2 regions of the Cohaesibacter gelatinilyticus genome follow, and region 1 is predicted to be linked to the other one. Evidence: predicted binding sites of a transcription regulator. Region 1 holds the regulator's gene; the other holds the start of a gene.
The links. Region 1 encodes PhoB, which activates phosphate uptake and scavenging genes when phosphate is short. Its sites were predicted from a motif close to TGTCATNNANCTGTCAT; they were not measured.

Region 1 (7,604 bases):
CGGGGCAGGGTCTATTGGCGCCAAACCATAAGCATCAAGGGCGTGGAGTCAATCAAACAATCGGCTGCAATCAGAATAATCATTACCCATTGAACGTTGAGGTTGGTTTAAAAATTTGTCCAATCTTCGGAATTGATCGAGAGGAACTTCATACCGTCAGACATCATTCGATAGGAAGTTCAACGCAAATCCTGTAATCTGGCCGGATTGTGGGAGGTTGCCAATGGATTATGCGGCTTCAATCAGTGCTATCATCATTGTCAACATATTGGCATGGATCACTCCGGGCCCCAACATGCTTGCGGTGATTTCTGCTTCACTTGGCTCAGGACGAAGACATGGCCTGGCAACAGGGCTTGGTTTGTCATGCGGGGCGACAATATGGGCAATTCTGGCTGTATTTGGTATCGTGGTTCTATTCGAGCTGTTTCCCGCGATGGTTCAGATCCTCAAATTTTCAGGTGCAGTTTACCTGATCTGGTTGGGTGTGAAAGCATTGCGTGCCAGAGCGAAAGAATTGGAGACTTTGGCGTCAGATGCAAAGAATGAAAATTCGCTATGGGGTGCCTTCAAGACAGGATTGCTTGTCAGTTTGACCAATCCAAAGGCTGCATTTTTCTTTGGTTCGATCTTGACCGCTTTCATACCGACAAATGCACCAAGCTGGTTTCTGGGAGTGATCGTGTTGCTGTGTCTCCTACTGGCTATCTGTCTCCATTCCATAACAGCAACATTTTTCTCGACAGCAATTGTGCTCCGAACCTTTTCCGGATTCAGGAGAAAGATGAATGCAGCTTTCGGGATGTTATTCGTTGGAATGGGATTGATCAGCGCCTATTCAGTGATCCGAAACGGGGTTGCATCTTGATTTGCTGAGTCGGACTTTTAAAAAACGCCCCACCCGACAGGATGGAGCGTGTAATTTGTGGTCTTGTTTTGCCGTCTGCGGCGCTGGCAATTAAGCGCTCTTGCGGCGATCTTCACCATCATATTCCATGTCGGTTGTTTCGCGACGGTCAAGTGGACCACGGCGCAAGGACATGATGAAGTCGGATACTTCGCTCTGTAGTGTTGCTGCATCAGCATTCATGCGTTCTGCTGCGTTGAGTACAAAGTCGGCAGCCTGACCGGTTTCCTTGGCATTGTCGGACACGTCATTGATGTTGGAAGCCACTTGCTCGGTACCGGCATAGGCTTCTTCAACATTCTGTGCGATTTCAGCAGTCGCAGCACTTTGCTGCTCAGCAGCTGCAGCCACTGCAGAGGTGATCTCTTCGATCTGGGCAATGGTATTCGAAACGTTGGAGAAAGCGCTAACCGCTTGCTTGGTGGCACCCTGAATTTCCTGGATTTGCTCGGAGATTTCTCCGATGGCCTTCCCGGTTTGACCGGCCAGATCTTTCACCTCTCCGGCAACAACGGCAAAACCTTTGCCCGCTTCACCTGCGCGTGCTGCTTCAATGGTGGCATTCAATGCCAGCAAGTTGGTTTGCTCGGCAATGGCGGAGATCAACTCAACCACATGGCCAATGGTATCTGCAGCTCGAGAGAGCGAATTGATTTTCTCTTCACCTTCCTGAGTTTGTGACACGGCCTGTGCGGCGATTTCAGCTGAGCGTCCAACTTGATTGCCAATTTCTGCGGAGGAAGCAGACAATTCCTCAACTGCTGCAGAGACTGTCTGAACATTGATGGATGTCTCATGGGACGCTGAAGCTACGATGGATGCGCGTTCATTGGTGCTGTTCGCGCTCGATCCCATACTGTTCGCGGTCTCACTCATCTGTTGACCAGCTTCGCCAAGATTGGCTGCAATGACCTTGGTGGCTTCTTCGAAATGAGATGTTTTTTCAGCAAAGTCCTGAATGCGGCTCTGCACAGTTTCAACAGCTGCATTGAGCTGATTGGAGTAAGCCAGAAAACCACCATGCATACCGCCAAGCAGGATGCGACGATAATAGCGGTTCCGTGCCAGAGCAGATGTGGATGCCACAGCTTCTCGCATGAAGGTGTCCGCATGATCGGCAGCATAATTTGCCGCGGTCATCAGATCGCGAATGGAGCCTTTGTCCATATCTTCATCAGTGCGGGCCTCCAGATCACCTTGACCTAATTTACGTAAGGTCTCAGTTGCATGCACAACCGAGCGTTCAGTTTGAAGCGTAAAGAATGTGGAACCAAGAATGGCGATCGCAGCAATGCCTGCCAGTGCATAGGCCAATATATCGGTGATCAGGAAATGTGAGAATATAGCACCCAAAATCAGAGCACAGGCCGTAAGCGCAAGATATCGGCTTTTAGAGAGTGAGGATAAATTGGTCATACGACAAGCCCTTGTTCTTTAGCAGATCGGTCAAATAGTCGAAGCCCTTCTCAAGGCCGTTCTTACGATTGTTTTCACTCGTTTCAAGGCGTATCAGATCCCGATAAAGTGGTTCGATTACCTCATTCAGTACCTTGCGATCCGGACATCGGCGAGCAGAGTGAAAGCCCACAACATCGCCATTCCCATCATAGGATGGTGTGACGTGAGCAAAAACCCAGTAGTGATCGCCATTGCTGGAGAGGTTTTTCACATATGCAAAGATCTCGCGTTTGGCTTGCAATGCCTCCCATAGGATTTTGAAAACGGTACGTGGCATTTCCGGATGACGCACACAGCTATGGGGTTCTCCCAGCAGATCCGCATTGTCGTATCCTGCAATGTCTCGAAAGATTTCGTTGCAATAGGTAATGCGGCCCCGAGTGTCTGTCTTGCTGACCAGGATTTCTCCTTCATCAAAAAAACGTTCCACTCCAGTTGGTGTCAGAGATGTGGACACAGATATTCTCCAATATTGGCCAAAACTGGTTTTGGGAACTGTCCCAAGCAAAGATTAACCAAGAGTTGAAAATATAAAAAAGACAAGAGCTTGAGTGAAATTGCCGCGGGAAATGATAAAATCTATTTCTATATAAAAATACGTAATGGAATGGCGGTAATATATAGCTGAAATAGGAAGAGGCTCGTTGGAAATCTCGATAATTGGGTAGGGCTTCGATATTTAGGTGTATTTAGAAACGACAGATATTAGTGTGAAGAAAATTGAACCTATTTGCCAAGCATCGCGTCAAATAAGAAATGCGAGAATCTCTGTAGATATTCTATGGCTCTCAATCAGATGAAAGAGGTTTCATCATGCAGTAGTACATTTGTCCGATTTATGTTTGAGTAATCGAGGGATATTCAGAAGTGACAAGGGTCAGGATAACTTGTTGGTCGAGCATTCAGAAGTAGATGACAAGCAAGCAATTGCAAGAGACATATCTATTAACCGCTTGGCGATAGTTTCATGCTAACGTCACCCGCAAAGATTGTTTGATATTAAACCAAAATTGGTATCCCGGTGGGCGTATAGTTGGGATAATGGGGAAAAGTGGGATGAACAAATCAATTGCCATGCTGGCTCCGCTAATGTTGGGAGCTTTTTCGATTGGTGCAGTTGCAAGTGAAACAGGCCTTGCCGCAGATACCTCTGCCAAGCCGGACTTGCGTCCAATCCAGATTATTGTTTCGCGTGCAGACCAAAGATTGCAGGTTTTCAAAGGAACGGAAGTGATCGCAGAATCACACGTTTCGACAGGCAAACGTGGACATACGACTCCGACAGGAGTTTTTTCTATCCTGGAAAAACGCCGTAGGCATTTCTCCAATCTTTACAATAATGCGCCGATGCCCTTCATGCAGCGCCTCACTTGGTCGGGCATTGCATTGCATGCTTCAAACAGCGTTCCGCGCTATCCAGCCTCCCATGGTTGTGTGCGGCTTCCTAATTCGTTCGCCAAGACCTTGTTCTCGCTCACGAACCGTGGTGCGCATGTCGTGATAGCCGAACGCGAGGTGGCCCCGAGCCCAATTCAACATAATGTATTGTTTCAACCCGGTATTGACCAAAGCGACATCAAGCCTTCTCTTGAGGAAGATAGCCAAGGATTGGAAATGCGTCTGTTGAGCCGCCATGCATTGCACGGTTGGAAGGCAAGACAGAAAAAAGCTCAAAAGCGCCACAAGACGCTCAAGCCGGTCCGCATCCTGATTACACGCCGCTCTACCACGACACTGGTTCGTGATATCCAGAATGAGCTAAATGAACAAGGCTATGACGCTGGTGCAGTTGATGGCATTGCCGGGCGCAATACCATTGCAGCTGTTCGTCGTTTTATCGGAGAAGATAGTCCGGCAGAAAAAGCACACTGGAACGGCAAATTTGACCGCCCATTGTTGCAAGCTCTGTATAGCAGGGCGGGCAAGGGATTGGTGCCCGAAGGCCACATCTATGTGCGCCAGAAATTTAAACCACTCTTCAATGCTCCCTTGCGCTTCAAGGATCCACAAAAGCCGCTGGGTGCGCATCTGTTTACGGTCAGTGAAACCAATGATGCACGTACCAACGCCAATTGGCTGGCATTGAGCCTCGGTGACAGCATTCATCCGAACATGCAAAAACGTGTGGGGATCGAGGCTATTGAACAAGATGATGGATTGGTTGCTGCAGAAGCCGTGCTGGACCGTCTGATCATCCCTCAAGAAGTGCGAGATCGCATTGCTCCGCTGCTGATTGCAGGATCCTCGCTGGCGATTTCAGACAAAGGGAAAAGTCAGGAAACCACCTATCAGGGTACCGACTTTATAGTACTGACAAAGCCCAAAGGACCCGACAAGAAGAAAAAGGGTTTGAGGGAAGTGGCCAAACGCAATTGAACCACTGCCATTCGAAAAAAAGGCCGCCAGATTGAACTCTGGCGGCCTTTTTGTTCTTAAGATGTGGAGTGAAACTCATTCGGCGGCAAACTGATCGTCAAAACTATAGCCAGATCCTCGCACGGTGCGAATGGGATCTTTGGCCTTGCCACGATTGATGGTCTTGCGCAGACGCCCCACATGGACATCAACCGTGCGTTCGTCCACATAGACATCATGTCCCCAAACGCCATCCAGCAGTTGTTCGCGAGAATAGACCCGGCCAGGATTTTGCATCAAAAATTCAAGCAACCGATATTCGGTTGGCCCGAGATTGATTTCGCGGTTGGCACGCTTGACACGGTGCGTTTCGCGGTTCAGTTCCAGGTCGCCTGCTTTAAGTGTGGTGGCGACAAGATCCGGGCTGGCGCGGCGCAACATGGCGCGAACCCGCGCCATCAATTCCGGCACTGAGAACGGTTTGACGACGTAATCATCTGCACCGGTTGAAAGGCCTCGAATACGTTCGGATTCCTCGCCGCGTGCCGTGAGCATGATAACGGGTAGCTTTTGTGTTCTTGGCTTGGTTCGTAACCGGCGACATAGTTCAATGCCGGAAAGGCCGGGCAACATCCAGTCCAGAAGCAGCAAATCAGGAAGTGTTTCATGGAGACGGCTTTCAGCCTCGTCTCCGCGAGAAACCACCTCCACATGATAGCCCTCAGATTCAAGATTATAACGCAGAAGAAGGCTAAGGGCTTCTTCATCTTCCACAATCATGACACTCGGAGTCATCAGTCCAAATCCAGGTGTTCGTCTTCTTTAAACTGGCGATCCTCAAGAGGAAGGCCGGTATTCAGATAGTAAATGGTTTCAGCAATATTGGTGACATGATCGCCAATACGTTCCAGATTCTTTGCACAGAACAGCAAATGCGTGCAGAAGGATATGTTGCGCGGATCTTCCATCATATAAGTCAGGAATTCACGGAAGAGAGAATTGTAAAGCGCATCCACTTCGCGGTCCTTATGCCAGACGGCAATGGCGGACATGTCGTCACGAGCTGTATAGGCATCCAGAATGGTACGGAGCTGAGCAAGGGTCAGTTCGGCCATATGTTCAATACCATGCACCAGCTGCTTGGGCTGGTTCTTGCCTTCCAGAGCCAATGTACGGCGGGCAATATTCTTACCCAAATCGGCAATCCGCTCCAGATCGACAGAGATGCGCAAGGCAGAGACAATCTCTCGCAAATCCTGTGCCATTGGCTGACGACGGGCGATGGTCAGGACGGCTTTTTCTTCAATCTCCTGATCCATGCTGTTGATGATGACATCTTTCTCGACAGCTTCCGCTGCCCCTGCCATGTCCATCAGAACAAGGGCCTTGATGCTGTCTTCGACCAACCGTTCGGCACGCCCACCCATTTCTGAGATCTTGCTGGCCAACTCCTTCAGGTCTTCATCGTAAGATGTGACAATATGATCAGACATGTTTTGCCTCTCCTTCACACAGGAGGTCGGTCAGTGCATCAGGGGATGATGGAATGACGACCAATCCTGAGGATGTTTGCTAGCCAAAGCGGCCGGTAATATAATCTTGGGTCCGCTGGTCCTTTGGGGTCGTGAAGATCTGTTCGGTCTGACCCTCTTCGACAATGTTACCCAAATGGAAAAATGCAGTACGTTGCGAGACACGAGCCGCCTGTTGCATCGAGTGAGTCACGATGACGATGGTGTAGTTCTCACGCAGTTCATCAATCAATTCTTCCACTTTTGCGGTTGCAATGGGATCAAGTGCCGAACAAGGTTCATCCATCAGGATGACTTCCGGGCTCACTGCAATGGCGCGTGCGATGCAAAGACGCTGCTGCTGGCCACCGGAAAGACCGGTGCCAGGTTCATCCAGACGATCTTTGATTTCGTCAAACAGGCCAGCTTTTTGCAGGGATGAGACGACCACCTCTTCCATATCGGTCTTGTCGCGGCATAGACCGTGAATGCGTGGGCCATAGGCGATATTTTCAAAAATGGACTTTGGAAAAGGGTTGGGTTTTTGGAACACCATTCCAACCCGCGCCCGCAATTCCACGACATCCACTTTGGAGTTATAGATATTGGTGTCGCCCAACTTGATTTCGCCACCTACTTTACAGATGTCGATGGTATCATTCATCCGATTCAGGCAGCGAAGAAAAGTGGATTTGCCACAACCTGAGGGACCAATAAGCGAGGTCACCTGGTTTTCTTCAATTGCCAGATCCACGCCAAACAGAGCCTGCTTGGCGCCGTAATGGACGGTTACCCCTTTGCCAGACATCTTGATGGCGCGGCGCGGGGTAGCTTCGGCTGTTTTGATCGGTGTCATATCTTGCATGATCAAGGCCTTTTTCTAAAACGTCAAATCTTTCCTGCCAACTGGATCTACCAGCGGCGCTCGAACCGGCGCCGCAACAGCACCGCAGAAATGTTCATGATGGCAAGAAATGCCAACAAGATAAGAATGGCGGCTGAGGTGCGCTCAACAAAAGCCCGCTCTGCTTCACCTGCCCACATATAAATCTGTACGGGCAGGGCCGTAGCAGGCTCAAGTGGGCTGACTGGAATGTCCTTCACGAAGGCAACCATGCCAATCATGAGAAGTGGAGCTGTCTCCCCAAGGGCCTGGGCCAGACCAATGATGGTGCCAGTCAGGATCCCGGGGGAGGCCAACGGCAAGACATGGTGGAAAATGGTCTGCGTCTTGGATGCGCCAACCCCCAGAGCTGCTTCGCGGATGGATGGAGGGACTGCTTTCAAAGCAGAGCGAGTTGCGATGATGATAGTTGGCAGCGTCATCAAAGTCAGAACCAGACCACCGACAATGGATGCGGATCGTGGCAGGC
Region 2 (7,604 bases), on a different contig from region 1:
GCTCGACTGGCGTTAACCAGGATGGCATCACGGTTCTGGATTATGTGCGCTGGGTGATGGTACGCAAGAAAGATCCGTCCACGCCAACCGGTCACAATAATGTACCAAGCTTGCCTGCGGCTCTGGAAGCTGCCAGTCTTGGTGATGCTGTGCCGATACTCAATAAGGACGCGTTTGATTGGGATTTATCCGGTTCGGTTCATATGTGGGATGATTATGAAGTGGGCGAGACAATCGACCATGTTGATGGCATGACCGTGGAAGAAGCCGAACATCAAATGGCTACACGTCTGTATCAAAACACTGCCAAGGTGCATTTCAATCAATTCACCGAAGGGCAGGGCCGGTTTGGTCGTCGTCTGATCTATGGTGGACATGTGATCTCGCTTGCACGCGCCTTGTCCTTCAACGGTCTGGGAAATGCCTTCCATGTTGCGGCCATCAATGGTGGTCGCCATGTGGCTCCGCTCTTTGCAGGTAATACTGTCTTTGCCTGGTCCGAAGTGATCGACAAGGCCGAACTGCCAGGTCGTGAGGATGTGGGTGCGCTTCGCCTTCGTATGTTTGCGACCAAGGATCAGCCATGTGGTGAACTGCCGGGTAAGGGTGAAGAAGGATATGATGCTTCCGTCATTCTGGATCTCGACGTCTGGGTGCTTCTGCCACGCGGTTGATAGCTCCGGTTGAAAGAAAATGAACAGATAAGTGATAGCCTGGTGACCAATGTATGGTTGCCGGGCTTTGTTTTTTGGATCACACTTCATTTACCCTCAACCCTTAGGGTAGGGCATATTGATTTTGAGTCGCCTTGGGATGCTCTGGTCTATTGTACATTACTCTGACGTAACGTAATGATTTTGCTTTGTTCCTTAGGCGAATTTTGTCGTTTTTGTGACATTTTGCGCGGCTTTCGCTTTGACCTTACGCCAATTTGTCGCTATGAGAAACAGGAATGCGAACCTGACCTATGGTTACCTTTACGCAAGCGTCACCTGTCGAGGACCTAAAGAAATGACAGACGTCGACCTGAAGGGCAAACGCCCTCTTTCTCCGCATCTGCAGATTTATCGTCCGATGCTCACCATGACTATGTCCATTGTGCATCGTATTACTGGAGCTGCGCTCTATTTCGGAACAGTTTTGCTGGCTTATTGGCTGATTGCTCTTGCAAGTGGCCCGGAAGCATTCGAGACCGCTCAGGCTATCTTCGGATCCTGGATCGGTCGTCTGGTTCTGTTTGGCTATACTTGGGCTCTGCTTCACCATATGCTTGGTGGTTTTCGTCACTTCATCTGGGACTTCGGTCTTGGATTTGGTGAGCAGGAGCGCGAGTGGCTAGCTCGTTTGACATTGATCGGTGGCCTGGTGTTGACCGCACTGGTCTGGATCATCGCATATAGCGTTTTGTAAAAGCGGGAGAGAGTAGATGACTATGAAAACGGATATGAAAAGCGTCCGTGGTCTGGGTTCCGCTCACAGCGGGACGCACCATTTCTGGATGCAGCGTGTTACTGCGACTGCCAATGTCTTTTTGGCGATTGCTTTCATCATCATTCTGATCAAGGCGGCTGGCGCTGATTATGAAGCAGCCAAAGCACTCGTGGCATCGCCTTTGGTTGCCATTCCGATGATTCTGTTCGTGGTGTCCGGTATCTATCACATGCATTTGGGCATGCAGGTGATCATCGAAGATTATGTGCACACCGAGAATTTGAAAATTCCTCTGGTGATGGGCAACAAATTCTTTTCAATCGTGATCGGTCTGAGCTGTATTTACGCAGTGCTCACACTGTCCTTTGGGGGTTAAGCAGATGGCAGGTGAATATAAGCCGGGCGCTTTCAGCATCAATGGTCGCGCCTATCAGGTTGTCGATCATCATTTTGACGTGGTTGTTGTCGGTGCCGGTGGTGCTGGCTTGCGTGCAACACTTGGTATGGCAGAGCAAGGTCTGAAGACTGCCTGTATCTCAAAGGTGTTCCCGACCCGCTCGCATACTGTTGCGGCGCAGGGTGGTATCGCAGCATCGCTCAAGAACATGACGCCAGACAGCTGGCAGTGGCATATGTATGACACTGTTAAGGGTTCTGACTGGCTTGGCGATACTGACGCCATGGAATATCTGACCCGTGAAGCGCCGGCAGCGGTTTACGAGCTGGAGCATTATGGTGTGCCATTCTCGCGTACCGAGGAAGGCAAGATCTATCAGCGTCCGTTCGGCGGTCACATGCAGAATTACGGTGAAGGTCCTCCGGTACAGCGCACTTGTGCTGCGGCCGACCGTACCGGTCACGCTATCCTGCACACCTTGTATGGCCAGAGCCTGCGCAACAATGCGGAATTCTATATTGAATATTTCGCGCTTGATCTGCTGCAGTCCGAAGATGGTCAGACCCAGGGCGTTGTAGCCTGGAACCTGGATGACGGCACCATTCATCGCTTCAATGCGAAAATGACTGTCATGGCAACAGGCGGTTATGGCCGTGCCTACTTCTCTGCAACCTCCGCCCACACCTGTACGGGTGACGGTGGTGGAATGGTGGCCCGTGCTGGCCTACCAATGCAGGATCTGGAATTCGTTCAGTTCCACCCAACCGGGATTTACGGCTCCGGCTGTCTGATCACCGAGGGTGCTCGTGGTGAGGGTGGCTATCTGGTCAACTCCGAAGGCGAGCGCTTCATGGAGCGGTATGCGCCAAGCGCGAAGGATCTGGCGTCTCGTGACGTTGTATCCCGCTGCATGACCATGGAAATTCGCGAAGGTCGCGGTGTTGGCCCTGATGGCGATCACATCTTCCTGCATTTGGATCACCTGGATCCGGAACTGCTGGCAGAGCGTTTGCCTGGTATTTCCGAATCCGCCAAGATCTTTGCCGGTGTTGATGTGACCAAGGCGCCAATTCCTGTGCTTCCGACTGTTCACTACAATATGGGTGGTATTCCGACCAACTATTGGGGTGAAGCTCTGAATGCGGATGGCGACAATCCAACCCGTATCCAGCCAGGTCTGATGGCCGTGGGTGAAGCCGGTTGTGCTTCTGTTCACGGAGCGAACCGTCTCGGTTCCAACTCTCTGATCGACCTTGTGGTGTTTGGCCGTGCGGCCGCTATCCGTGCCGGTCAGGTGGTGGATCGCGAAGCAGCCATCCCAACTGCCAATGAAGCGTCTTTCGAGAAGATCATGGATCGTTTCGATAATACCCGTTTTGCTGATGGTGGTACGCCTACTGCTGATCTTCGCCTGAAGATGCAAAAGAGCATGCAGAACAATGCTGCCGTGTTCCGGACCCAGGACACTTTGGAGCAGGGCTGCACCGAGATGAAAGATATCTGGGGTGAGATGAAAGATCTGAAAGTGACTGATCGGTCGCTGATCTGGAACTCCGATCTGATGGAAACGCTCGAGCTGCAGAACCTGATGCCAAACGCCATTCTGACTGTGAATGGCGCCGAGGCCCGCAAGGAAAGCCGCGGTGCGCATGCCCGTGAGGACTTCAAAGATGGTCCTTTGGCTGGTCGTAATGATGATGAGTGGCGCAAGCATACTCTGGCATGGGTTTCCGACGAAGGTGATGTGAAGCTTGATTATCGTCCTGTTGTTCTCGATCCGCTCACCACGGAAGAAGAAGGCGGGATTGATATGAAGAAGATCGCGCCGAAGGCACGTGTCTACTAAGATTTCATGCCGGACGCAACAATGTGTCCGGCTCTTTCGATATTTGATCTTGGTTCCATCGGCATGGGAGCAAGATGAGGACCGAACTAGCGGAGCGAGATTATGGTAGAACTTGCGCTGCCGAAGAATTCTAGAATGCAGGAAGGCAAGACTTGGCCGAAGCCCGAGGGTGCGACCAATGTCACAGAATTCCGCATTTATCGTTGGAACCCGGATGATGGCAAAAATCCGCAGATCGATACATTCTATGTCGATCGCGATGCCTGTGGTCCAATGGTGCTGGATGGGCTGCTCTATATCAAGAACAGTGTTGACCCGACCCTGACCTTGCGTCGTTCCTGCCGTGAGGGCATTTGTGGTTCTTGCGCCATGAATATCGACGGCACCAATACTCTGGCTTGTACCAAGGGTATAGATGAGTGCATATCAGACGTCGTGAAGGTTTATCCTTTGCCACATATGTCTGTTGTGAAAGATCTGGTTCCGGATTTGAACAATTTCTATGCACAGCATCGCTCCATTGAGCCTTACCTGAAAACGGTAACGCCGGAGCCGGAGACTGAATGGCTGCAATCTCGTGAAGATCGTGCCAAGCTGGATGGTCTTTATGAGTGTATTCTGTGTGCCTGCTGCTCGACTTCCTGCCCATCCTACTGGTGGAATGGAGATCGCTATCTTGGCCCATCGATCTTGTTGCAGGCCTATCGTTGGCTGATTGATAGTCGTGACGAATTTACTGGCGAGCGTCTGGACAATCTGGAAGATCCGTTCCGTCTGTATCGTTGTCACACGATCATGAATTGTTCCAAGGCTTGTCCGAAGGGTCTGAACCCTGCGAAGGCCATTGCCGAGATCAAGCGCATGTTGGTTGATCGCGAGATCTGACTTTCAGATAACGTTCAGCTTTATGTCTATAGATATCAGACACTGCCCGGTCAGAGGACCGGGCGGTGTTTTTGTTTTTGGGTATCAGGTCTTGAATTGAAAATCTTGCTTTTTGCTGAATGAGCGAAAGTTAAGGTGACATTGGTCTTGTAATTATCTAAAGGTGACCAAGATAAGGAAGGTCCGGAACAATACGAATGCCTAACTTTTGTTTGAAAAAGTGCTGGTATTGATGTTGGCTTTTGTATATGGAATGGGCCATTCATCGCTGTTGTGATTGGTAGAATTGTCATGCAAATGTCTAAAAGATGGGATACATCGCCCGTGACATTTGAAGATAGGGGCTGTTCTCATGCTGATTTTCATACCGCAAGATTGTCTTGTTCAAAGGCAAGTGTATGAGTTTGGTGTGGGTCAGGTTCAATATCCGGATCAGCTTTTAGCGATGTAGTCCCAAGGAGACTGTGATGCTACAAACGAATATTCTGTTTGTTGATGCGACCAATAATGGCCGTTCTATCATGGCGGAGGCTTATTTCAATCAGCATTGCCGTGGGCATTTGCGCGCCTTTAGTGCCGGAGCAAATCCGGATGCTGAACTGGATCGCCATATTCTCGAGATCCTGAAGGAAAATGACATCACTCCTGATGATTATTGTCCCAAACCGATCGATATCTTCTTGCAGCCCTATTCTCCGCGGATCGATATGATCGTCGGTTTTACACCAACCATTGATCAGTTTGTTTTGCCAATCTTTCCACATCAGCCTGAGATGACACATTTGCAGATCAAGCCTGTTGTGGAGCGTATGGAAACCGTCAGCCGCAAGCAAGCCGTGCGCGAGTGCTTTGCAGACATGCGTCTGGTGGTTGATCGTGCCCTGGCTTCTGGTCAGTTGCCTCGCAACGAGGCTGCCTGAATTCCTATCTTATTATCCACGATGTATGTTTGAGTGGCTTCTATAGTGCTTTAGGGCTGGACCTTGATGCATCAAGGTCCTAAGGTCTTGTCAATCTGAGCAGTATGGGTGCGTAACTGTGAATCAAAGTCCTTCTTGGTGCATGACGGGTGTGTTGACCAGCTTGTTGTTGGCAGGCTGTGCATCAAGTGGTTCTCTGGGGACATCGGATGCCAATCGCAGTATAGCTGTTCCTGTTTCATCGGTTGATCAGTCCAGCTTGCCGCCTCTCGATAACAGCGAAGCTGGCAAATTCTCTCAGTCCGATGATGGGTCCCTTGTTGTGGCGCAGGCAGCAAGTGAGTTGGTTGAAGAAGAGGCGGCAGCCTATCAATCATCAGAGCAGGCCAATCAGATTTCCAATCGAGTTGTGTCCGCGAATTCCAAAATGCTTGGAAGCTGGGTTGTGCAATCTCGAAGTGCCAAAACATCAGATCGTCTCAGCAAGTTGACTGCAATGGCCAATCGTTTGTTTGATCATTCCGAGAGCGCACGAAGCCAGATTTGTCAGGTGCAATTTGGTTCTGATCCGGTCGAAGGTGGATATAAGGCTGATGGGGCTGCGTCCTGTCCGACCATGTTGTTCATGTTGGAAAGCTGGCGTCCTTATGGTGACAAGGTGATTTTGAAAAATCACATGGGTGATGAAATCATGCGCCTTACTTCTCGTTCAGGCGACCTCTGGGTCGGGGTTGATGAGAAGGGCCAAACTTTCACTCTGAAACGCCCTGCTGGGAGCTGATCCTTTTGATCTGATTTCATTGAGGCATATAGCTTGTTATAGCCTTATAAAGACGAATTGTGTTTTCTTCCCGTTTCGTGGCATTTTGGTTAAGTAAATCAAGCTAGGCTTATTGTGGTCTTGATCTTTGATGACTATAGGTCAAGTCTTGAAACGTGCGACAAGGAGAGCTTTATGATTCGCTTTTTCATCATTGCTGGTGCTGGTTTGGCGCTTGCAGGATGCTCTTCCGCCGGATTGGATCGATTTGGTGGGCGAGCAGGCTCTTTGACGCCTGCGCCGACTGCTCCAGTGCAAAGCCAGAGCCTAACTCCTCTTAATCCAGCCAGTAATGTTGCCGGCAATGTGCAGCAGAATGGCGGTCAACCGATCAACAACGCTCTTGGAGCCGAGGCTGGCCTGCAAGATCAATTCACGCCCAATCAGCAAGTTGCCACCCTGAATGCTCCATCAAATGCCAGATCCCTGTCTCGTACAGATCTGCTCGGAGCGTGGACTTTGGCTTCTGGTGCCGAACAGTGCAAGTTGAATGTCAATCTGACCAGTTGGTCGGGTGGGTATCGTGCCTCGACCCGTGGTTGTCAGTCGTCCGAACTGCAGCGTGTGAATGCCTGGAACCTGAATGGCAATCAGGTTCTTTTGCTGGCCGAGGATGGTAGCACGATGGCGCAACTTTACTCCTCCAGTGCGGGGAGATTTGACGGGCAGATTCAAACAGATGGTCGTGCGGTTTCCTTCTTCCGATAGGAAGGGATTCGCTGGGCAATTGTTTGACTGGAAGAATGAATAAGACGGTGCAAGTCGACTTGATTGTCGGTTTTTACCGATCCCGGAGTTGGTATGTCCAGAACCGTATCGGGCCTTTATGATCTCAAGGTCGAGCATGGTGAAATTGATTTGGATGAAGCTCAGCGGTCGCTGGCTGTACATTTCGATGATCTGCTAGAACGCATTACCACCAGTCGTCTTGCCAACAAGCATTCCACGCTTGGCTGGCTGTTTGCCAAAAGGCAATCGCCTGAGACTGTCAAAGGACTTTACGTCTGGGGTGATGTAGGTCGTGGCAAGACCATGGTCATGGATCTGTTTTTCGAGGTTGCTCCGGTCAGGCGCAAAGGCCGTTTTCATTTTCATGAATTCATGCGTGATATGCATGCGCGCATCAAGCAGGCAAGGGCGGATATTGCTGCTGGCAAGATCAAGGGTGATGATCCGATCAAGCCGGTGGCCGAAGCCTTGGCGGATGAAGTGCGTCTTCTGTGTTTCGATGAATTCTCTGTTACCGATATTGCTGACGCCATGTTGCTTGGGCGGCTTTTCACACGATTGTTTGCCAAGGGTGTG

Region 2: the regulator PhoB is predicted to act here: its motif matches at 4,847-4,863, upstream of CRO57_RS14060 (arsenate-mycothiol transferase ArsC).

Annotation. Positions count from the first base shown of each region.
Region 1 covers NZ_OBEL01000010.1:28,036-35,639, forward strand. The annotation lists gene CRO57_RS23550 (LysE family translocator) at 224-868, shown strand; gene CRO57_RS23555 (methyl-accepting chemotaxis protein) at 959-2,323, opposite strand; gene CRO57_RS23560 (PAS domain-containing protein) at 2,298-2,822, opposite strand; gene CRO57_RS23565 (L,D-transpeptidase family protein) at 3,422-4,741, shown strand; gene phoB (phosphate regulon transcriptional regulator PhoB) at 4,817-5,515, opposite strand; gene phoU (phosphate signaling complex protein PhoU) at 5,515-6,213, opposite strand; gene pstB (phosphate ABC transporter ATP-binding protein PstB) at 6,293-7,096, opposite strand; gene pstA (phosphate ABC transporter permease PstA) at 7,144-7,604, opposite strand, start outside.
Region 2 covers NZ_OBEL01000003.1:45,033-52,636, reverse strand. The annotation lists gene CRO57_RS14085 (MaoC family dehydratase) at 1-674, shown strand, start outside; gene sdhC (succinate dehydrogenase, cytochrome b556 subunit) at 1,012-1,410, shown strand; gene sdhD (succinate dehydrogenase, hydrophobic membrane anchor protein) at 1,427-1,807, shown strand; gene sdhA (succinate dehydrogenase flavoprotein subunit) at 1,812-3,674, shown strand; gene CRO57_RS14065 (succinate dehydrogenase iron-sulfur subunit) at 3,777-4,559, shown strand; gene CRO57_RS14060 (arsenate-mycothiol transferase ArsC) at 5,027-5,479, shown strand; gene CRO57_RS14055 (AprI/Inh family metalloprotease inhibitor) at 5,622-6,260, shown strand; gene CRO57_RS14050 (AprI/Inh family metalloprotease inhibitor) at 6,435-7,007, shown strand; gene zapE (cell division protein ZapE) at 7,101-7,604, shown strand, end outside.